Regions from separate parts of the Pantoea sp. CFCC18177 genome, predicted to be linked through region 2. Evidence: predicted binding sites of a transcription regulator. Region 2 holds the regulator's gene; each other region holds the start of a gene.
The links. Region 2 encodes PurR, which represses purine synthesis genes. Its sites were predicted from a motif close to CANGCAAACGTTTGCNTG; they were not measured.
Positions count from the first base shown of each region.

Region 1: a site for PurR is predicted at 3,974-3,991, ahead of cvpA (colicin V production protein). Genes of this name have one in related genera too.
Region 3: a site for PurR is predicted at 4,360-4,377, ahead of glyA (serine hydroxymethyltransferase). Genes of this name have one in related genera too.

Region 1 covers NZ_JBNBPL010000002.1:130,369-137,849, forward strand. Annotated here, with positions in the region: gene argT (lysine/arginine/ornithine ABC transporter substrate-binding protein ArgT) at 130-912, opposite strand; gene ACPUC8_RS02665 (UbiX family flavin prenyltransferase) at 1,188-1,757, opposite strand; gene purF (amidophosphoribosyltransferase) at 1,872-3,389, opposite strand; gene cvpA (colicin V production protein) at 3,426-3,911, opposite strand; gene dedD (cell division protein DedD) at 4,162-4,917, opposite strand; gene folC (bifunctional tetrahydrofolate synthase/dihydrofolate synthase) at 4,907-6,172, opposite strand; gene accD (acetyl-CoA carboxylase, carboxyltransferase subunit beta) at 6,240-7,148, opposite strand; gene ACPUC8_RS02695 (DedA family protein) at 7,281-7,481, opposite strand, start outside.
Region 2 covers NZ_JBNBPL010000030.1:47,822-55,302, forward strand. Annotated here, with positions in the region: gene ACPUC8_RS22810 (MATE family efflux transporter) at 1-790, opposite strand, end outside; gene ACPUC8_RS22815 (riboflavin synthase) at 989-1,633, shown strand; gene cfa (cyclopropane fatty acyl phospholipid synthase) at 1,683-2,831, opposite strand; gene punC (purine nucleoside transporter PunC) at 3,141-4,343, opposite strand; gene punR (DNA-binding transcriptional activator PunR) at 4,452-5,363, shown strand; gene purR (HTH-type transcriptional repressor PurR) at 5,360-6,385, opposite strand; gene cydH (cytochrome bd-I oxidase subunit CydH) at 6,660-6,749, shown strand; gene ACPUC8_RS22845 (C40 family peptidase) at 6,816-7,481, opposite strand, start outside.
Region 3 covers NZ_JBNBPL010000002.1:335,438-342,918, reverse strand. Annotated here, with positions in the region: gene ACPUC8_RS03695 (sensor histidine kinase) at 1-496, shown strand, start outside; gene qseG (two-component system QseEF-associated lipoprotein QseG) at 515-1,171, shown strand; gene glrR (two-component system response regulator GlrR) at 1,174-2,505, shown strand; gene glnB (nitrogen regulatory protein P-II) at 2,582-2,920, shown strand; gene hmpA (NO-inducible flavohemoprotein) at 2,969-4,153, opposite strand; gene glyA (serine hydroxymethyltransferase) at 4,491-5,744, shown strand; gene ACPUC8_RS03665 (3-phenylpropionate MFS transporter) at 5,932-7,068, shown strand; gene csiE (stationary phase inducible protein CsiE) at 7,065-7,481, opposite strand, start outside.

The sequences.
Region 1 (7,481 bases), on a different contig from region 2:
GGATGTGAATCACAGGGTAGATGGCGGCAAGCGTATGAACCCCGGGAGTTTACATAAGTAAGCGCCCGGAGTGAATAGTTATGACCAACCCTGCTGTAAATCAATCATCAAGGTCAGAAAACAGGACAATTAATCGCCGTATACGTTGAAATCAAAGTACTTCTTAGCAATTTTGTCGTAGGTACCATCTTTACGCATGGCATCAAACGCTTTATCGATAGCGGCTTTCAAATCGGCATCATCTTTGCGCAGGCCCATACCGGTACCAACACCGAAGATTTTGTCATCTTTCACCGCTGGACCGGCAAACGCATAATCCTTACCGACAGGCTGTTTCAGGAAGCCTTCGCTCGCCTGCACTTCGTCCTGGAAAGCCGCATCAATACGACCCGCATTCAGATCCTGATACACCAGATCCTGGTTCGCGTAAGGAGTGACGGTGACGCCTTTTGGACGCCAGTTTTCATTGGCGTAGGTTTCCTGAGTGGTGCCCTGCAGCAGACCAATGTTTTTGCCCTTCAAGGATTCAATGGTCGGTTGTAAATCTGACCCTTTTTTCGCGACTAAACGCGCGTTAGCTGCATACAGTTTTTCTGAGAAGGCGATCTCTTCCTGACGTTTCTCCGTAATAGAGAGAGAGGAGATGATGGCGTCAATTTTCTTCGCTTTCAGCGAAGGGATCAGCGCATCGAAATCACTTTCAACGTAATTGCATTTGGTATGGATACGCTTACAAATTTCGTTCGCCAGATCGATGTCAAAACCCACTAACTGGCCTTGCGCATTTTTGGATTCAAATGGCGGGTAAGTCGGGTCAGTCCCGATACGCAGCGTTTTCGGTACTGCAGCGAACACGCTCGCAGCGCTGGTCATTGCCAGCAGCAGGGAAAGAGCCAGAACTCGCTTTTTCATAGGTAACCCTCAAGTAAGTGCTTATTGTTATATGGTGCGTGATGTGTGTTTGCGCTGAATGATGTGCAGGTTTCATGCCAGTTATGCAAAACGGCGAAAGCCTGCCCAGGCGCACTAAATACCGCGCCTTTTAGCAGCGCAAGCACCTAGTTTGTGAGGGAAATATAACAGCGGCGTGAGGAAGAAAAAGCGACATTGTTAACTTTTGGTGCACAAGATGCACGAAGAGTGATCGGGCACGCGAATTTGCACACGCTTAGTGCAATATTGCACCATTATGCGCCATGCCAGCGGGTAAACAGGTCTTCTGGAAGCTCAATATCGAACTGATCGATAACGCGGTTGACCGTTTGATCAATCAGATCTTCAATGCGCTGTGGACGATGATAGAAGGCGGGCACCGGTGGCATGATCATCGCCCCCATCTCTGCGGCGGTGGTCATCATGCGCAAATGGCCAAGGTGAAGCGGGGTTTCACGCACGCACAGGACCAGTTTACGCTGCTCTTTAAGCACCACATCCGCTGCTCGCGTCAGCAGACTGTCACTGTAGCTATGCACAATGCCTGACAGCGTTTTCATTGAACAAGGCAGAATCGCCATGCCCAACGTCTTGAACGATCCCGAAGAGATGCTGGCGGCAATATCACGCACATCATGCACTACGTCGGCCAGTGACTGAACATCACGCAGGCTGTAGTCGGTTTCCAGCGTCAGCGTTTGTCGTGCAGCAGGGCTCAGCACCAAATGGGTTTCCACATCGGCCACCGGTTGCAGCACCTGCAACAATCGTACGCCGTAGATCGCGCCGCTGGCGCCGGAAATTCCAATGATGAGTCGTTTCATAATTCAGCCTTGCTATTCAGATTGCGGCAATGATAGCCGCTACCTGAACAAAAATACAAAAACAAACAGGGCGGGATTGCGCCCGCCCTGTTTTATGTGTGCTCCCCGAAGATGTTAACCTTCGTTATGCAGCTCCAGCCCTTCCACTTCATTCTGACGCTGAATCGCTTTCGCATCGTCATTACGCAGTGACTGCAGGTACTCAAGGTACTGCTGATCAACGTCTTTGGTTACGTAGACGCCGTTGAATACCGAGCACTCAAACTGAGCAATATCCGGGTTCTCTTCGCGCACGGCTTCGATAAGATCATCCAGGTCCTGGAAAATCAGGGCGTCAGCTTTGATCAGCTGGCGAATCTCTTCCACTTCACGACCGTGAGCAATCAGTTCCGTGGCGCTCGGCATATCGATGCCGTAGACGTTCGGGAAACGAATTTCCGGTGCCGCTGACGCAAGGTAAACGCGTTTTGCACCCGCTTCACGTGCCATCTCAATGATCTGCTCTGAGGTGGTGCCACGGACAATTGAGTCATCGATCAACAGCACGTTCTTATCACGGAATTCTGCACGGTTGGCGTTCAACTTGCGGCGAATCGCGCTGCGGCGCTGATGCTGACCAGGCATAATGAAGGTGCGGCCAACGTAACGGTTTTTCACAAAGCCCTGACGATAAGGTTTGTCGAGGATGCGAGCGATTTCCAGCGCAGCATCGGTCGAGGTTTCCGGAATCGGGATCACCACATCGATATCCAGGTCTTCCCACTCGCGAGCAATTTTCTCGCCCAGCTTGGTGCCCATGCGCACGCGCGCGCTATAGACAGATACCTTATCCAGGAACGAGTCTGGACGAGCAAAATAAACGTACTCGAACAGGCACGGATTGGTTTTCGGATTCTCAGCACACTGACGTGTAGAGAGCTGACCTTGTTCGGTGATGTACACCGCTTCTCCCGGTGCCACATCGCGAATGAACTCAAAGCCCAGAGTATCCAGCGCGACACTTTCAGAGGCCACCATATATTCGGTGCGGCCATCTTCAATCACACGTTTGCCCAGTACCAGTGGACGAATACCGTTTGGATCGCGGAACGCGACCATACCGTGCCCGATGATCATCGAAACCACTGCGTAAGCGCCGCGCACATGCTGATGCACCGCCGCCACCGCAGCAAAAATGTTGTCAGCTTCCAGCGGGTAATGCTGAAAACGGTCCAGCTCCTGCGCAAAGATATTCAGCAGGATTTCAGAATCAGAGGTGGTGTTAACGTGACGGCGACCCACTTCAAACAGGTGTTTACGCAGCTCGTGCGCATTGGTGAGGTTACCGTTGTGCGCCAGCGTAATACCATAAGGGGAGTTGACATAGAATGGCTGTGCTTCAGAAGCACTGGAGCTGCCCGCCGTTGGGTAGCGAACGTGACCAATCCCGATGTTACCCTGCAAACGCTGCATGTGGCGTGCTTCGAAAACATCGCTCACCAAGCCGTTTGCTTTACGCAGACGAAAACAGTTAAGCGCATCGATGGTACAAATGCCGGCGGCATCTTGCCCGCGGTGCTGCAGCACCGTTAACGCGTCATAGATCGACTGGTTTACTGGCATAAAACCGGTGATACCAACAATACCGCACATGTTGTCATTTCCTCATTGGCCGCACTCCCGGTGGCGTTACCGGGGTATAAAACTGGACGTGCTTTTCAGGTAATCGAAAAACCACCTGATGATGTAACTGAACTGGGGAATGAGTTGCGACTGTTGCCAGTCCGGGCTTTTAGAAAAGCCGGTGAATGTATCGAGGAAGAAGAGCATAGCGGAAACAATCAGCACGCCACGCAACGCCCCGAAACAGACCCCCAACACCCTGTCGGTTCCCGACAAGCCAGTTTTTTCCACCAGCGAGCCGATCACATAGTTCACGATGGCACCCACAATCAGGGTGGCAACGAATAACACCGCGATAGCGATGCCGTTGCGAACCAGTTCGTCGTCAAAACCTGTAAACCAGACTGCAAGGTAGGTGTAGTAATGACTGGCGACAAAAAACGCGCATCCCCAGGTAACGAGAGATAAGGCTTCACGGACAAACCCACGAATCAGGCTGACCAGAGCCGAAAAACCAACTACCGCAATAATGACGTAATCAATCCAGATCATGAACTCTTCCAGCCCAGTGCTTATGCACCCCTGCATCCAGTTCGGGGCGCATTCTAACAGAAAAAGAAAACGTTTGCGTAGGGTTTTCCGGTTCTGCATCCATAAAAAAGGCGATGAAAAAAACTTTCTTCGCCCTGAGTGTCATCAGCGATTTAACTGACTGATATTTAATAATTTTATTGCAACATTTTGGCAAGCAGTGAATGCTTTACCGCGCCTTTTACTGCTATCGGCGCGGCTTATCAAGCCATTAACGCGTACCATACGGTTTAATCACACCACCGAGGCCTGAAATGCTTTGTAGCTCGCTCAGTGAACTCTGAAGCTTCGCTTTTGACGCATCCGGTCCCACGTAAATTCGGGTGATTTGTCCCTGCACCGGCGTTGACGGCACGGTAAAGGCGCGATAGCCCGAGAGACGCAGCTGCGCCACGATCTCGCTCACCTTGGCCGCATTCTTCAGCGCGCCGAGTTGCACCACATACGCTTGGCCTGCAGGCGCCGCTTCCGGCTCACTCTGCTTCGGCGTTTCAACCGCTTTCGGCTGCTCAACCGGCTTCGGTTGCTCTACCGGTTTCGGTTTTACCTGCTCGACAGGTTTTGGCTTCGGCTGTTCTACTGGCTTCGGCTTGGGTTGTTCAATCGGTTTGGGCTTCGGTTGCTCAACCGGCTTCACCTGCTGATGCACCGGCGGTGGCGTCACCAGCGTCGGCTCACTGTTCTGCGCAGGCTGGGCACTGCCGTTGCTGGCATTACCCGTGGCTTTCGCATTCTCCGGATTCTGTGCCGCACCGGCGCCTTCTGGCGGTTGCGCAGGCAACGGTTGCGTGACCGGCGGTACCATTTCGCTGTCTTGCTGATCGTCAGGTTTGGGCACCAGCGGGATCGCCGCAAACTCTTCCTTGTAGTGTTTTTTCTTGCCGTCCAACAGGCCCGGCAACACAATGACGCCAATCGCAACCAGAATAACGGTCCCGACTAAGCGATTTTGAAACTTACTTGCCACTGCCGTTCTCCGCTGCCATCGATTCCATAACCTGTGCGACGGTGTGGAAAGATCCGCACACCAGAATCACATCCTCAGGCGCTGCTTGCAGGCGCGCTGCTTGCCATGCCGCATCCACATGCGTGAACGCTTTACCTGCATCAAGATGCGCAATCAACTCATCGGCTGTTGCACCGCGTGGACCATCAAGTGGCGCGCAGTACCAGCTGTCCACCTGTGGCGACAATGCCGCCAGGGTGCCAGCGATATCTTTGTCGTGCAGCATGCCGACCACCGCCAGGACTTTCCCGCGCTTTGGCAGTTCAGCCAACCGTGAAGCCAGATAATAAGCGGCATGTGGATTGTGCGCCACATCGAGGATCACGCGCGGTGATTCGCTCACGGTCTGGAAGCGGCCCGGCAAAATCGCTAATGGCAGATGTTCGCGGATCACTGCCTCACTGACATTCAGACCAGAGGCGCGTAACGCCGTCAGTGCCGTTGCCGCGTTAGGCAGCGGTACCTGTGGCAATGGCAGGTCGCGCAACTCACCGTGCGCATCCTGTAGCGTCCAGCTGTTTTCCTGTTTTTGCCACTGCCAGTCGCGATTGATTTGCAGCAGCTGTGCGCCCTTCTCTGCGGCCACCTCTGCAATGGTGTGCGGCATATCAGGCTCACCCACTACCGCAGGCTTACCAGCGCGGAACACACCCGCTTTTTCACGTCCGATACTCTCGCGATCCGGCCCCAGCCAGTCAGTGTGATCCAGGGCAATACTGGTGATAACCGCAACATCAGCATCGACAATATTGGTGGCATCCAGACGTCCGCCCAGCCCGACTTCCAGGATCACCACATCAAGGTTGGCATCGCGAAACAGATTGAGTGCCGACAGCGTACCAAATTCGAAATAGGTCAGCGAAGTGTCACCGCGCCCGGCTTCGATGCTGGCGAAACTGGCGCTGTGCAGCGCTTCATCCAGCTCAGCTCCCTGCACACGTACACGCTCGGTGTAGCGCACCAGATGCGGCGAACTGTAAACACCCACACGGTATCCCGCGGCCATCAACAAGGTTTCCAGCGTACGACAGGTGGTGCCTTTGCCGTTAGTGCCGGCGACGGTGAAGATAAACGGAGCGGGTTTGAGTAAATCGAGGCGTGCAGCAACGCGTTGAATACGGTCCAGACCCAGTTCGATGGCCTGCGAATGAAGATGTTCTAGATAATGAAGCCACGTGGCCAAAGGCGACGTGGCTTGGGGAAGAGTCTTGTCCATGTGTCCCGTTAACTGATTGACGGTGCATTGGTGAAAAGGCGCATAGATGCGCCTTTTCGTTGCCTGATCAGGCCTCGTTGCTCTCCGGCTCAGCCGTCGTTGGCTGATCACCATCCTGCAGCGGCGCTGGCAGGTTCATCATTTTCGCCAGCAGGCTTGCCAGCTTAAAGCGCATTTCCGGACGACGGATGATCATGTCGATCGCGCCTTTCTCAATCAGGAACTCACTGCGCTGGAAGCCCGGCGGCAGTTTTTCGCGCACGGTCTGCTCAATGACGCGTGGACCCGCAAAGCCGATCAGGGCTTTCGGTTCTGCGACGTTCAGATCGCCTAACATCGCGAAGCTGGCTGAAACACCGCCCATGGTTGGGTCAGTCAGCACGGAGATGTACGGCAAGCCGCGCTCCTGCATTTTCGCCAAGGCTGCGCTGGTTTTCGCCATCTGCATCAGCGACTGTAACGCTTCCTGCATACGCGCACCGCCACTGGCTGAGAAGCAAATCAGTGGGCAGTTATCTTCCAGTGCTTGTTCAACGCCACGCACAAAGCGCGCGCCAACCACAGAACCCATCGAGCCGCCCATAAAGGAGAACTCGAAAGCTACAGCCACCACCGGCATACCATGCAGTGTGCCTTTCATGGTGATCAATGCATCTTTTTCACCGGTATCTTTCTGCGCGGCAACCAGACGATCTTTGTACTTCTTAGAATCGCGGAACTTCAGCAGATCCTTCGGTTCCAGCTCGCTGCCTAACTCAACCAGAGAACCTTCGTCCAGCATGCTGTGCAAACGCTCACGGGCGTGCATACGCATGTGGTGGTCGCACTTCGGGCAGACCTCAAGGTTACGCTCCAGCTCGGCGCGGTACAGCACCTGGCCGCAGCTATCGCATTTGGTCCAGACCCCTTCCGGGATACTGGCTTTGCGCGTTGGCGTGGTGGTGCTTTTATTCAGTATGCGTTCAATCCAGCTCATTGATGACCTTTCTGTTTAATGCTGACCTGGTCCAGTCTTCTTGTGGCTGCCGAAATCACCTTCAGCAGGCCGTAAATGTCGCTCATTAAACCACAACCCGTTCTCGCTGTGGACAAAAATCTGGTAACAGGCTTACTGTGGCTTCTGCTGACGCGCCTGGCGGCGATGACGCCACACTTCAATCACGCCTGGCAGTATTGAGACCACAATAATGCCCACAATCAGCAGCTTCAGGTTCTCTTGCACCACCGGCAAGTCGCCAAACAGGTAACCGGCGTAGGAGAAGAGCAGTACCCATAGCAGCGCACCCGTTACGTTGAAGAGCGCGAAGTG
Region 2 (7,481 bases):
AAACCAGCAACGCCACAACGGCGAACAGGGTCACTTCGAAGAACAGCGCCAACGCCACAGGTAAACCTAACGTGAACAGACGCGATAGCACGGCTTTTGAAGGCGCGGACCAACGTGTGTTCATGCGAATATCGAGCATGCTGGCCATGCGTTTCACCCAGAAGCGCATCACAATGAACATCACCCAATACACCGAGGCTGTTGCTACGCCGCAACCGACACCGCCGAGCGCGGGCATGCCAAAATGGCCATAAATGAAGACATAGTTCAGCGGGATGTTCACCATCAGGCCCAGAAAACCGAGTAACATCGCCGGTTTGGTTTTTGACAAACCTTCACATTGGTTGCGAGCGACCTGGAAGAAGAGATAGCCAGGCGCGCCCCACAATAAGGCGTGCAGATACCCCTCTGCTTTAGCTGCCAGTTGCGGATCGATATCATGCATCGCATGGATGAGATAACCCGCGTTCCACAGCACAATCATGATCAGCAACGCCACGGCCAGGGCTAACCAATACCCCTGGCGTACCTGTTCTGCGATGCGTTCACGTCGCCCTGAACCGTTGAGTTGCGCAACGGTTGGCGTCAAAGCCAGTAGAAGACCATGACCAAACAGAATGGCGGGAAGCCAGATAGAGGTGCCGACAGCAACGGCGGCCATATCCGTGGCGCTTACCGCACCGGCCATAATGGTATCCACAAAACCCATCGCTGTCTGAGCCACCTGAGCAAGGATGACCGGGATCGCGAGGGCCAGCAATTGACGCGCTTCTGTTAAATACTTCTGCACGTAACACCTGCTTAAATTATCAAGAGAGTGGGGTGAAATCCCCAGAGAATGCGCGGCATAGTGTAACGGGAGCACTCTGTTCCACCAAACTTTGATCGCATTTTGTTAAGTTATTTGTGTAAAGTTTGAACTCCGGCAAATTAAACGCCGCAGGCCAAGCTGTGATAAACTACGGCAAACTTCACCAAGGCTGAGATTATGTTTACTGGGATTGTGCAGGGCACGGCCGAAATTATCGCCGTTGAAGAAAAAGAGTTGTTTCGTACCCATATTGTGCGTTTGCCGGAAGAGTTGTTGCCCGGTCTGGCACTGGGCGCATCGGTTGCGCATAACGGTTGCTGCCTGACCGTGACGGCGATTGAGGGCGATCGCGTCAGTTTCGATTTGATCAAAGAGACATTGCGCATTACTAACCTGGGTGAATTACAGGTTGGCGATGTCGTGAATATTGAGCGTGCGGCGAAGTTCAGCGATGAAATTGGCGGTCACTTAATGTCCGGCCATATTATGACCACGGCTGAAATTTGCAAAATTATCCAGTCAGAAAACAACCGTGAAGTGTGGTTTAAATTGCAGGATGCGTCGCAAATGAAATATATCCTGCATAAAGGCTTTGTGGGCATCGACGGCATCAGCCTTACGGTTGGGGATGTGACGAAAAGCAAATTCTGCGTGCACCTGATTCCGGAAACGCTGGAACGCACCACGTTGGGAGCCAAAAAGCTGGGGCATAAGGTCAACATTGAGATCGACCCGCACACGCAGGCGATTGTCGAAACCGTTGAGCGCGTATTGGCGCAACGTGAAGCAGCAGCGTTAGCTCACCTCGACGACGCGGAATAAGAGAGAAAAAAGGCGCCCGCGGCGCCTTTGTTTTTTGCTTCACGCACAATCAACGTGCTACACGCAAACCGCCATCCTTCCCGCGACTGAATACCACCTGCCACAGCTGAATATCACGCGCACGGAAAGCACCCGCGCAGGCGTTGAGATAGTAGCTGAACATGCGTTTGAAACGGTCGCCGTACTTCTCTGACAGCTGCGGCCAGGCCGCCTGGAAACGTTCATACCAGGCCATTAACGTGGTGTCATAGTCAGCGCCAAAGTTGTGCCAGTCTTCCATAATAAAATGTTTCTCGCTGGCATCAGCAATTTGACGCACAGAAGGCAGGCAGCCATTCGGGAAAATGTATTTATCAATCCACGGATCGACATTCATATCCGTGGTGATGGCACCAATGGTATGCAGTAAAAATATGCCGTCTGGTTTGAGGTTGCGATCAGCGACGTCAAAATAAGTGGCATAGTTTTTCGGCCCCACGTGCTCGAACATCCCAACAGAAACAATACGGTCAAATTGCAGATTCAAATCGCGGTAGTCTTGCAACAGAATGGTGACATCCAGGCCTTCACAGCGCTGCTGGGCCAGTTTCTGCTGCTCAGCGGAAATGGTGACGCCATGAACTTTCACGCCATAGTGACGCGCGGCAAACTCCGCCAGTCCACCCCATCCGCAACCGATATCCAGTAGTGTCATACCCGGTTCGAGCTGCAATTTGCGGCAAATCATATCTAATTTGGCGTATTGCGCCTGTTCAAGCGTCTCCGCATCTTTCCAGTAACCGCAGGAATATTGCATGAAAGGATCGAGCATCAGCGAAAAAAGGTCATTGCCCAGATCGTAATGTTCTTTACCAACAATCCATGCGCGTTTTTTCGACTGTAAATTGGTCAATCGCGCGGCAGCAATGCGCAACGTATCCTTGAAATGGTGAGGCAGTTGTTTGTCCAGATGTTGTTTCAGTACGCGATGGAAAAATACATCCAGCTGTTCGCAATCCCACCAGCCGTCCATATAACTCTCACCTAAACCCAACGATCCTTCTTGCAAAACACGTTTGAAAAAATCAGGGTGCTTAACCTGAATATCCCAGGGGCGTGTGCCATTGATGGTAACATCAGCGCGTTCCAGTAATTCGCTGACGATACGAAACCAGTGGTTTTCTTCAAGGCTCACTTCTTCTATACACGATGAACTCATAGCTTCTCCATCACCTTTCCGATTTGAACCTGAGGAAATAATAGTCAATTTCCCCAGGCCTGTGAGAGAACTCACGGAAAATCCGTGCGCCACATAGCCGACGTTTTACAGAGGTATGAATCTGAATAGAAATGTCTGGCACAAATCAGGAGAGGAAGATCGTGCAGACGCCATCCCAGCGACAGAGTCGCTTAAAATTAATACAATTATGTTATTGATTTGTTACGGAAATGCTGACCCACCGAGTATATGCTCACGTGGGGCAATATTCAACGAGTTATCGTTAGTATGCTAACGAAAGTTATTTCGTTAGTGATTATCTTCGCAGGGACGAGAGTTGTGAGCAACATCACTTTGTGCGCAAGGCGAACGCTGCCAGATAAAGCCAGCCCATGCCAGCACGACCGTTGCCACCATCACGAGGGTCGTATTGTGCAGCGCTTGTGCTAATCCGGCGGATACCAGCAGACTGGCAATAAAGCACAGGCCGAGTTGAAACAGGTTCTGTAAACCCGCCGCTTTACCTGTGGCCTGAGGGAAGGGGGCCAAAGCACTGGCAACCACTATCGGGTAAATCGCGCCATTTGCCAGCGCCATGCCGCAGAAAGGCAGCAATAATGCCACTAATGATGGAGCAGGCAGCATGGCGACCACAAACAGACTGAGGATGCTCAGGCTATACACCACCAGCAGCCATGGAAGAAGTTGCGCACCCTGATAACGATTGAGCAACGCGCGGCAGCCGAAGCCACCAATCAGAAAAGCAATGGTCTGTGGGATATAGCTCAAGCCAATGTCTGCGGGTGTTAACCCTGCTGAGGCGAGAATAAAAGGTGAACCGGTTAGCCACGCGAAAAAACTGGCAGAACAGGCTGAGTAAATCAGCACGTTGCCACTGTATACGCGGGTCTTCAGCAGCGTGAGCCAGCCAGGTTGCGCAACCTTTGCAGCCTGACCCTTTTTGCGGGCAGTCAGTTGCAGGGTGCCAATGAGCAGCAAAACGGTGATCGCTGTGAGCGCGATAAAAATACTGCGCCAATGGAAGTGTCCCATTAGCCAGGCACCCAGCAATGGGGCTAAAGCTGGCGAGAGCGCGACCAGAGGCATGATGGTGGCAAACACTTTGTTGGCTTGTGCTTTCGGGTAGCGATCCACCACCAGTGCCTGCCAGCTCACGGCCGCCGCACAGACGCCCACAGCCTGTACGAAGCGCAATGCCAGCATCAGGTTTACATCTCTTACCCACAACATGCCAAGGCAGCCCAAGGCGAAAAGTGTCAATCCTGCCAACAGAATTGGTTTACGACCAAAGCGATCCGACAAGGGGCCCCAAAACACCTGCGCACAGGCAAACCCACCGAGAAACAGGCTAAGGCTGGCGCTGATCGTACCCGGAGCCGTGGCAAAATCGCGTTGCATGTCACCAAAAGCGGGCAGATACATATCCGTGGCGAGAAAGCCGAGCATACTCAGCAAGGCAAGGTAGGGCAGAAATCCTTTTGAAGACAACATAGTGATTCTCATTGGCAGATTGAACGCCGGGGAGTGTAAAAGAGTGCGTTATGGTTTGTGAAACGCTAATATTTGCAATCTGCTGTTAAAAATTTTGAAGGCAAATCCATGTGGTCTGAGCATGCACTGGAAGTAGTAGATGCGGTGGCGCGCACCGGCAGTTTCAGCGCGGCAGCGCAAGAGTTGCATCGTGTGCCTTCTGCCGTCAGCTATACCGTCAGGCAACTGGAAACCTGGTTAGCGGTTCCGTTGTTTGAACGTCAGCATCGTGAAGTCGTCTTAACACCAGCTGGTGAGCACTTTGTCCGTGAAGGGCGATCTGTTATCAAAAAAATGCTTGCAACGCGCAGGCAGTGCCAACAGTTGGCGAACGGCTGGCGCGGACAGTTGAGCATCGCGGTGGACTGCATCGTCAAACCCCAGCGCACCCGACAACTGGTGAAAGATTTTTACCGTCATTTCCCGGATATGGAGCTGATTATCAGCTACGAAGTGTTCAACGGTGTCTGGGATGCGCTGGCCGACGGGCGTGTTGATGTCGCTATTGGCGCAACGCAGGCGGTTCCGGTTGGCGGGCGTTTCGCCTTTCAGGATATGGGGGCCTTAAACTGGCGTTGCGTTGTCAGTCCCGATCATCCGTTGGTCAACAATACAGAATTAAATGATGAAATATTGCGTGCCTGGCCATCGCTGGTGCTGGAAGATACGTCTCGCGCATTACCCAGACGTATGACCTGGACCCTGGACAATCAGCGGCGTTTGGTGGTGCCGGAGTGGGAAACCGGAATGGATTGTTTGCAGGCGGGATTGTGTGTCGGCATGGTGCCAGGGCATTTAGCGCGGCCACTGTTGGATCAAGGCACGCTGGTGGAATTGCCACTGCCGCAGCCGTTTCCTGACAGCCCTTGCTGTGTCAGTTGGTCAGAGCAGCGAGCATCACCCGCGTTGGATTGGCTTCTGGCTTATCTGGGTGATGCAGAGACGCTGAACCACGAATGGCTCAGCGAAACGCGAGGTTAGCGGCGATAGTCGCGGAATGGGCCATCGGCAACGGAGCGGCGCTCAATCAAGGTCGGTTGAACCTCAATCGTTTGTGGCTCTTCACGCTTGCTGGTGATGCGATCCAGCAACATTTCGAGCGCTTTCTCACCCAACTCAGCCTTCGGTTGGTGCACGGTGGTGAGCGCTGGTGTGAAAAAGCGCGCGTTGCGCACGTTATCGTACCCGATCACGGAAATATCTTGCGGGACGCGCAAGCCCATCTCATCGGCTGCGCAAATCGCACCCATTGCCATGATATCGCCACCACAGAATACGGCAGTTGGACGCTGTTTCTGATTCAAGATTTGTTGCATCGCCTGATAGCCTGAATCGGGTTCAAAATCACCCTGCACAATCCACTCTGGCCGCACCGTGACCCCGGCTTCATTCATTGCCTGCAAGAAGCCAGCGTGGCGTCCACCGCCCGTGTTGCGTTCAAGTTGTCCCGGGATCGCGCCAATATCGCGGTGACCACGTTCGATCAAATAGCGCCCAGCCAAATAACCGCCATGGAAAGCATTGTCCTGCACGGTATCGGTAAAGTCACCGCGCGAAGCACCCCAGTCCATCACCACCATCGGGATATTGCGATTCTCCTCCAGCATTTGCAGCAGGTCATCTGGGTATTCGGAGCACATGACCAACAGACCATCGACGCGCTTCTGCGCCATCATCGAGAGATAAGCACGCTGCTTTTGCAGGTCGTTGTGCGCATTGCCAAGGATTAATGTGTAGCCGCGCTCGAAGCAGTGATTCTCAACCGCTTCAATGATCTCAGCAAAGTAGGGAGCTTCACTTGAAGTCGCCAGCAATCCCAATGTCTTGGTGTGATTGACCTTCAAACTGCGCGCAACGGCGCTGGGGGAATAGTGCAATTCTTTAATTGCTTCCCAAACGGCGTTACGCGTCTCTTCTGCGACAAAACGCGTTTTGTTGATGACATGCGAAACCGTGGTGGTGGAGACACCCGCGCGTTTTGCTACATCTTTAATTGTGGCCATGAAAAAGGTACTCCCCGGCTTATCGCAACGTACTGATAAGTATATTGTTAAACGTTTGCGTCTGCGAAGGGTTTTGCACCCGAAAATTTGGGTCAACGCTGCCTGTTCAGGCAGGAAAAATCGCTTCAGCAGGCTGTAAATACAGCATGCGCAAAATGGGTTGCGCAACGAAAGGCGGCGATTCTAGCAAGCTGGCGCGGATAACACGAGATTTTTGCCTGACGCTGTGCGAAAATTGTTTTAACCCTAATAAAAGTGTGACTAAGGAGTAGTGATGAGTACAGATCTGAAGCTGGCCCTGATGACCACGGTTGGCGCACTGTTAATGATTATTGCGTTCAGCTTTACGGCCATCCTGCATTAAACAAAAGCGTATAAAAAAAGCCGGTGCTGTGAAAGCATCCGGCTTTTTTTATACGTTGCGCAACGACTAACGAATGGTTTTCGGCGTCATCATGCGGCGTGCACCAACATAATGCTTCTCCCAGTAATCCTCACCCAACGCACTAATCTGAATGTCTTTACCGGTGCGCGGTGACTGAATAAATTTACCGTTACCAAGGTAGACACCTACGTGATCGGCAGTGCCACGATTATTAATACGGAAGAAGACTAAATCGCCTTTTTCGAGCATCTGACGCTTAATCGGCGCGGCATCATGCAAGTGATACATCTCATTCGCAGTGCGCGGGAATTTGTATTTGACTAAATCTTTGTAGGCGTACCACACCAGACCACTGCAGTCGAAACCTGTATTCGGCGAGGTGCCACCCCACTGATAAGGTTTGCCCAACTGGCCCATCAATTTGGTCATCGCTGTTTCACGCGCCTTTTGATAACGCTGGCGGTGTGATTTGCTCATGCGAATGCCGGTCAGCTCCAGCGCTTCATCATCGACTTCACGCGTTTTTTTGGCTAAGCGTTGATGGCCATATTTCTTTGCTGGCGATTTCAGCAGGGATTTCTTACGGGTGGTTTTGTGCAGCGCGGTTTCTGTCTTGCTTTGCTTCTTCAGCTTGAGTTTTTGCACCGTAGTAGACAGGCGAGACTTTTTAGCCGTGGTTTTCACCGGACGTCGCTTGCGGCGCTCATCTTC
Region 3 (7,481 bases), on a different contig from region 2:
CAACCGTAAGCTGGCGGATGGCCCTCTGGCGCTGGAGCCGGTGGCGATTAATGACATCGTTGATGCGGTGGTGAAAGTCCATTCACTGCCCGCCAGCGCCCGGCAGTTGACTACGCATGTTGATTTACAGGTGACGCATTGTCTGGCCGAGGCCACGTTGTTGCAACGCGTCATCGATAACCTCTATTCGAACGCCGTGAACTACGGCAGCGAATCCGGTAACATCTGGCTGCAGAGCCAGCAGAAAGGCAACCAGGTATGGATTGAGGTGGCGAATACCGGCACACCGATTCCTGCGGAAGAACAGGCTATGATCTTTGAGCCCTTTTATCAGGGCAGCCAGCAGCGCAAAGGGCCGGTTAAAGGCAGCGGGCTGGGCTTAAGCATCGCCAAAGATTGCTTGCGCAGGATGCAAGGCGATTTGCAATTGGTGACGCGCAAGGATGCAGATGTATGTTTTCGAATTATTTTGACTACCAGCGCCGGGAATGCCTGATTAATGAAACTCTCCCTGATGAAACTTTTCAGCTGCGCGTTAATGGCGTTTGGCCTGAGTGCCTGCCAGACGCCGCCAACGGGCAGCACCTTGCATGATGGTGCCAGTCTGGCTGAGCCAGACCTGCGGCTGCCCGATTATTTGGCCACCGATTGCCAAAATGTCTGGAAGATTGAAACCCCTGCGGCGATGAGCAATCCCCTTTACTGGCAGCGCGCCATCGACTGTGCTGAAAGGTTATCTCCTGCTGAAGCACGCGCTGAGGCGCGTCGTTGGCCGGTACAGGGCTGGGCGAGAGCCTATAAACAAAGCATTCTGCTGGCCAATGGCAACGTGACGCCAATCGAGCGCCGTCAGTATCTGGACACATTAGATGGCTACAGCGCAGCTTATCCCACGGCGGTTCGTCCACTGTTACAACTGTGGCGCAGTAATCAGGCGGCACAGTTAGCGCTCAGTGGTGAGCGTAGCCGCTATGCTGCGTTGCAGCAGAGTAATGACGCCGAACTCGATAGCCTGCGCCAGCAGCAGACTAAACTGCGTCAGTCGCTGGAAGAGACCCAGCGCAAGCTTGAGCGCTTAACGGACATCGAACGCCAGCTGTCATCACGTAAAGCACCTGACAGCAGCGATACGTCGCACGGTGCCAGTGATGCGCAAAGTGAGGATCAGTAATCATGAAACAGTCCGCACGTTTACTGCTGGTGGATGACGACCCAGGTTTGCTCAAGCTGCTGGGGATGCGGCTCAGCAGTGAGGGTTTTCAGGTATCGACAGCCGAAAGTGGCCCGGAAGCACTGCGTCATCTGCAAAAAGAGAAAGCAGATTTAGTGATTAGCGATCTGCGTATGGATGAGATGGACGGGCTGGCGCTGTTTGGCGAAATCCAAAAACGCCACGCCGGCTTACCGGTGATCATCCTTACCGCGCATGGCTCTATTCCTGAAGCCGTATCGGCGACGCAGCAGGGCGTGTTCAGTTTCCTGACCAAACCCGTAGATCGTGACGCGCTGTACAAAGCCATTGATGAGGCGCTGGCACAGCGAGCGCCCGCCAGTGATGATGCCTGGCGTGAGGCAGTAGTCACGCGCAACCCTTTGATGCTGCGTTTGCTGGAGCAGGCGCATATGGTGGCGCAATCTGACGTCAGCGTACTGATCAACGGCCAAAGCGGCACCGGCAAAGAGGTGCTGGCGCAGGCGATTCATGCCGCCAGTCCACGCGCGAAGAAAGCGTTTATCGCCATCAACTGCGGTGCATTGCCGGAACAGCTGTTGGAATCTGAACTCTTTGGTCATGCGAAGGGCGCCTTTACGGGGGCAGTCAGTGCGCGTGAAGGGTTGTTCCAGGCGGCTGAGGGCGGCACGCTGTTTCTGGATGAAATCGGGGATATGCCACAAGCGCTGCAGGTGAAACTGCTACGCGTGTTGCAGGAGCGCAAAGTGCGGCCGTTGGGCAGTAACCGCGATGTCGATATCAACGTGCGCATTATCTCTGCGACCCATCGCGATCTCCCTAAAGCCATGGAGAAGAAGAGCTTCCGTGAGGATCTCTACTATCGGCTCAATGTGGTGAATCTGAAGATCCCCGCGCTGCATGAGCGCGCTGAGGATATTCCGCTGCTGGCCAACCATCTGTTACGCCAGTCAGCTGAGCGGCATAAACCTTTTGTCCGCAGTTTTTCCGTTGATGCGATGAAACGGCTGGTCGGTGCCAGTTGGCCAGGCAACGTCCGGCAGCTGGTGAACGTGATTGAGCAGTGCGTTGCACTCAGCACCTCGCCGGTGATCAGCGATGCGCTGGTGGAGCAAGCGCTGGCAGGAGAAAATACGGCGCTGCCCACCTTTGTCGAAGCGCGAAATCAGTTCGAGCTGAACTATCTGCGTAAATTGCTGCAAATGACCAAAGGAAATGTCACCAATGCCGCGCGTCTGGCTGGACGTAACCGTACTGAATTCTATAAGCTGCTGTCACGCCATGAGCTGGACGCCAGTGAATTTAAAGAGTAGCTTGCTGCGGCAGCGTCAGGAACACATATACTAAGGTTATCCGTCCATCATGGAGGGAGTGAAAAAAGGATCTGTCATGAAAAAGATCGATGCAATTATTAAACCATTCAAACTCGATGATGTGCGCGAAGCGTTAGCAGAAGTGGGCATCACCGGGATGACGGTCAGTGAAGTGAAGGGCTTTGGACGTCAAAAAGGCCATACTGAGCTGTATCGTGGTGCGGAGTACATGGTCGATTTTCTGCCAAAAGTGAAAATCGAGATGGTGGTGGGTGATGACATCGTCGACACCTGCGTAGAAGCCATTATGAAAACCGCGCAAACCGGTAAAATCGGTGACGGTAAGATCTTCGTCTTCGACGTGGCGCGCGTAGTGCGTATCCGTACCGGTGAAGAGGACGAAGAGGCAATCTAAACCTCTCCGTTACCCACTAAAAAGCCTGCATTGAGCAGGCTTTTTTGTTTACAGCACTTTATGTGGTCCGAAGACTTCATAGTGGATGCGATCGGCACTGACTCCGGCATCAACCAGCTGACGGGCGACAAACTGCATAAATGGCAGAGGACCACACAACCAGTATTGGCGATCTTGCTGATTTAATTCACCTGAGACGCTGGCGAGATCCATCAATCCCTGCGCATCGTAACTTCCCGCATCCTGGCTTTCAGGCTGGCGATACCAGATATGGCTGCTGAATGTTGCCAGGCGCGCGCCTGTGGCTTTAACTTCGCCAGCAAACGCATGCTGTGATTTGCATTCGGCGGCATGTAGCCAATTGACGGCACCCGCATGCTGTTGGTCGGCTAGGCTGGCCAACATCGCCAGCATCGGGGTCTGTCCGACACCGGCTGAGATTAGCGTGACAGGGGCCGAGGATTCGGTTTGCAGGAAGAAATCACCGGCGGGCGCCGCACACTGCACAATGTCGCCGACTTTGGCGTTGGTGTGAAGCCAGCCTGAAACGCTGCCGTGTTCTTCGCGTTTAACGGCAATGCGATAAGCTTTTCCGTTAGGCAGATGCGTCAGTGAATACTGGCGATGCTGAATATTATCGCTGCCAGCGGGGCGCAGACTCACCGCCAGATACTGTCCGGGTAAGAAATCAGCCACTGGCTGTCCATCATTAGGCACCAGTTCAAAGCTTTTGATGACCGAACTTTCCTGATTGATGGCGCGGATACGGAAGTCTCGTGCACCACGCCAGCCACCGGCTTTCTCTTCGGATGTACGATAAATCTCTTCTTCACGCTGAATAAACACATTAGCCAGCACGCCGTAAGCTTTACCCCAGGCTTCCAGCACCTCATCGCCCGGATTGAGCAGCTCTTCAATGGTTGCCAGCAAGGTTTCACCCACCACGGCGTACTGCGCAGGCTGAATGTTCAGACTGGTATGTTTCTGTGCGATCTTCTCCACAGCGGGCAATAACACCGCCAGATTTTCCAGATTGCTACCGTACGCCACAATCGCATTGAACAACGCTTCACGCTGGTTGCCGCTGCGCTGATTATTCATGTTGAACACGTCTTTTAACTCTGGGTGTTGTGTTAACAAACGCTGATAGAAGTGGCCGGTGAGTTGAGGGCCAACCTGGGCTATGGCGGGTAAAGAAGATTTAACGGTAGCGATAGTCTGCGCATCTAGCATGGTGAATACCTCAGGGTAATTTTAAACATGTATTTTAAATGCATCTTATGATCGTTCACCTTGCCTGTAAATCCCCCGCTTTGATTACGGGTTATGCGGTAAAGCTGGAAGCTGGCACACAAACCTGAAAAATATTCCCGTTCAATGTGAAGGAATATCGTGATTTTCAGGCATAAAAAAATGCGTAAAAATCCCGTTCCAGCGCCATGCCAATCGTTTGCGTAAAAAGAGCGGGTTGCGGCTACCTTCACCTGACAAAACCGTTTACACTATTGGCCTTCGCCCCCTTGCCGGGGCCTAAACTGCCGTTAAAAGTTAGCTAGTCAGGAGATGCCGGATGTTAAAGCGTGATATGAACATTGCCGATTATGATGCCGAGTTGTGGCAGGCTATGGAGCAAGAGAAGGTGCGTCAGGAAGAGCACATTGAACTGATTGCTTCTGAAAACTACACCAGCCCACGCGTTATGCAGGCGCAAGGTTCACAGCTCACCAACAAATACGCGGAAGGGTATCCGGGCAAGCGTTACTACGGCGGATGCGAATACGTTGATATCGTTGAACAGCTGGCGATTGATCGCGCAAAAGAACTGTTCGGCGCAGACTTTGCCAACGTACAGCCTCACTCAGGTTCTCAGGCGAACTTCGCGGTGTACACTGCGCTGCTGCAGCCGGGTGATACCATCCTGGGGATGAACCTGGCGCACGGTGGTCACCTGACTCACGGTTCTCCGGTTAACCTGTCGGGCAAACTGTATAACGTTATCCCTTACGGCATCGACGAAACCGGTAAAATCAATTACGACGAACTGGCTGAGCTGGCTAAAACCCACAAGCCTAAAATGATCGTCGGCGGTTTCTCTGCTTATTCTGGTGTTTGTGACTGGGCTAAAATGCGTGAAATCGCGGATAGCGTGGGTGCTTACCTGTTCGTTGACATGGCGCACGTTGCCGGTCTGATCGCAGCGGATGTGTACCCGAACCCGGTTCCACATGCGCACATCGTCACTTCAACCACGCACAAAACCCTGGCGGGTCCACGTGGCGGTCTGATTCTGGCGAAAAACGGCGACGAAGATCTGTATAAAAAACTGAACTCCGCGGTGTTCCCGGGTGGTCAGGGCGGTCCATTAATGCACGTCATCGCCGGTAAAGCGGTCGCGTTCAAAGAAGCCATGGAGCCAGAATTCAAGTCTTACCAGCAGCAAGTCGCGAAAAACGCGAAAGCAATGGTAGAAGTGCTGCTGGAGCGTGGCTACAACATCGTTTCAGGTGGGACTTATAACCACCTGTTCCTGATCGATCTGGTGAGCAAAAACCTGACCGGTAAAGAAGCCGATGCTGCGCTGGGCCGTGCAAACATCACTGTGAACAAAAACAGTGTGCCAAACGATCCCAAGAGCCCATTCGTGACCTCTGGTGTGCGTATTGGTACCCCAGCGGTGACCCGTCGTGGCTTCAAAGAAGCAGAAGTTCGCGAACTGGCTGGCTGGATTGCGGATGTGTTGGACAACATCAACGACGAAGCGACCATTGAGCGCACTAAGCAGAAAGTTCTCGACGTCTGCGCACGTCTGCCAGTTTATGCCTGATTTGGCATAACGCTGAAGTGATAAAAAAGGATGGCGAAAGTCATCCTTTTTTTATTGTGCAACAAAAGCTTATCCAGCTGCATACCTTCACATTCCTCCTGTCTCACTATTTCTTTTTGAGTTCTCCTCTGACAAAGTAGCCGCCAAATGGGCTGCGGGCGCAGCCGACATGCCTGCGGGAGGCAAAATGACCATCGGATCGGCCAGATGGCTGGGACTCAGCTACTTCACTTATTTCTTTTGTTACGGCATCTATCTCCCTTTCTGGAGCGTTTGGCTAAAAGGCATCGGCTTAGATGCTGAGAAAATCGGCTTGCTGCTGGGATGCGGCATGGTGGCGCGATTCGTTGGCAGTTTGTTTATTGCCTCACAGGTGAAAAATCCCTCCCAACTTATTCTGGCGCTGCGGCTGCTGGCGTTAATGACCTGCTTATTCGCTTTGGGATTTTGGTTAGGCGGTCAGTGGCTCTGGCTGCTGCTGGTGATGGTGGGTTTTAATCTGTTCTTCTCACCCCTGGTGCCATTAAGCGACGCACTCGCCGCGACCTGGACGCAGCAAATCGGTCTGGCGTATGGTCCGGTGCGGTTATGGGGATCGCTGGCGTTTGTGATCAGTTCCGCGCTCACCGGGATGATGGTCAATGCCTGGTCATCGCAGGCGATTCTGGTTTTACTGAGTTTGGGCGTGCTGGTGATGTTATCCGGCATGATGCTGGTTCCTAAAACACGACCACAAGGGGATGTGCGGCAGGGAGCCAGCGGTGGATGGTCGGCGTGGTGCGACCTGCTGCGTGAAAATGCGGTTTGGCGCTTTATGCTGTGTGTGACATTAATGCAGGGCGCCCACGCAGCCTATTACAGCTTCAGTGCCATTTGGTGGCAGGACGCGGGCTACTCGACTTCAGTGATTGGCTATTTGTGGTCATTGGGTGTGGTCGCGGAAATTGTGATATTTGCCCTCAGTAATCGGCTGTTCCGCCGCTGGAGTGCACGTGACTTGCTACTGCTCTCCTGCGTTTGTGCGCTGGTGCGTTGGGTGATGCTCGGTTCAAGCACGGCGCTGCCGCTATTGATTGTGGCGCAAATTCTGCATTGCGGCAGTTTTACCGTGTGCCATCTGGCGGCGATGCGTTTTATTGCTTCACGTAAAGGGGCAGAAGTGATCCGTTTGCAGTCGCTCTACTCGGCGTTAGCGATGGGGAGCGGTATTGCCGTGATGACGATGATTTCCGGCGTGCTGTTCACCCATTTACAGGGACATCTGTTCTGGGTAATGGCACTGGTCGCGCTTCCTGCACTTTTCCTGCGGCCGCGCGCTACTTAAGCCTCCAGTAATTGTCGGATACGCTGCTGCTGATGATAACTCAGCGGCAGCTCGGCATGGATCAGTGGCGGGGAAAATAGCGGTAAAGAGGTGGCATAAGGGGTGATCACCAGCGCAATGTCACGCGGGGCGCCTTCACGCTGAAAATGCAGCATATCCTGATAGGTGATGTTGATGGGCAGCAGTGTCATCTCGCGGATCTGCTGCTCCAGTAATTGCTCCAGCGCAGCATCTGCGCCCGTTAACAGCAGTACCTGCTTTTCCTGCAATGCGCTCTCCTGCATCAGCCAGGCGCCAAAGAGTACCGCCACTAAACTCACCTCCTCAGCATTGAATTGCGTGCCGAAATCGCTGCTGAAGTGATACAGCGCGCGCTCGGTGGTGCGCAGCAATCGTGGATAGAGTCGCGCAAC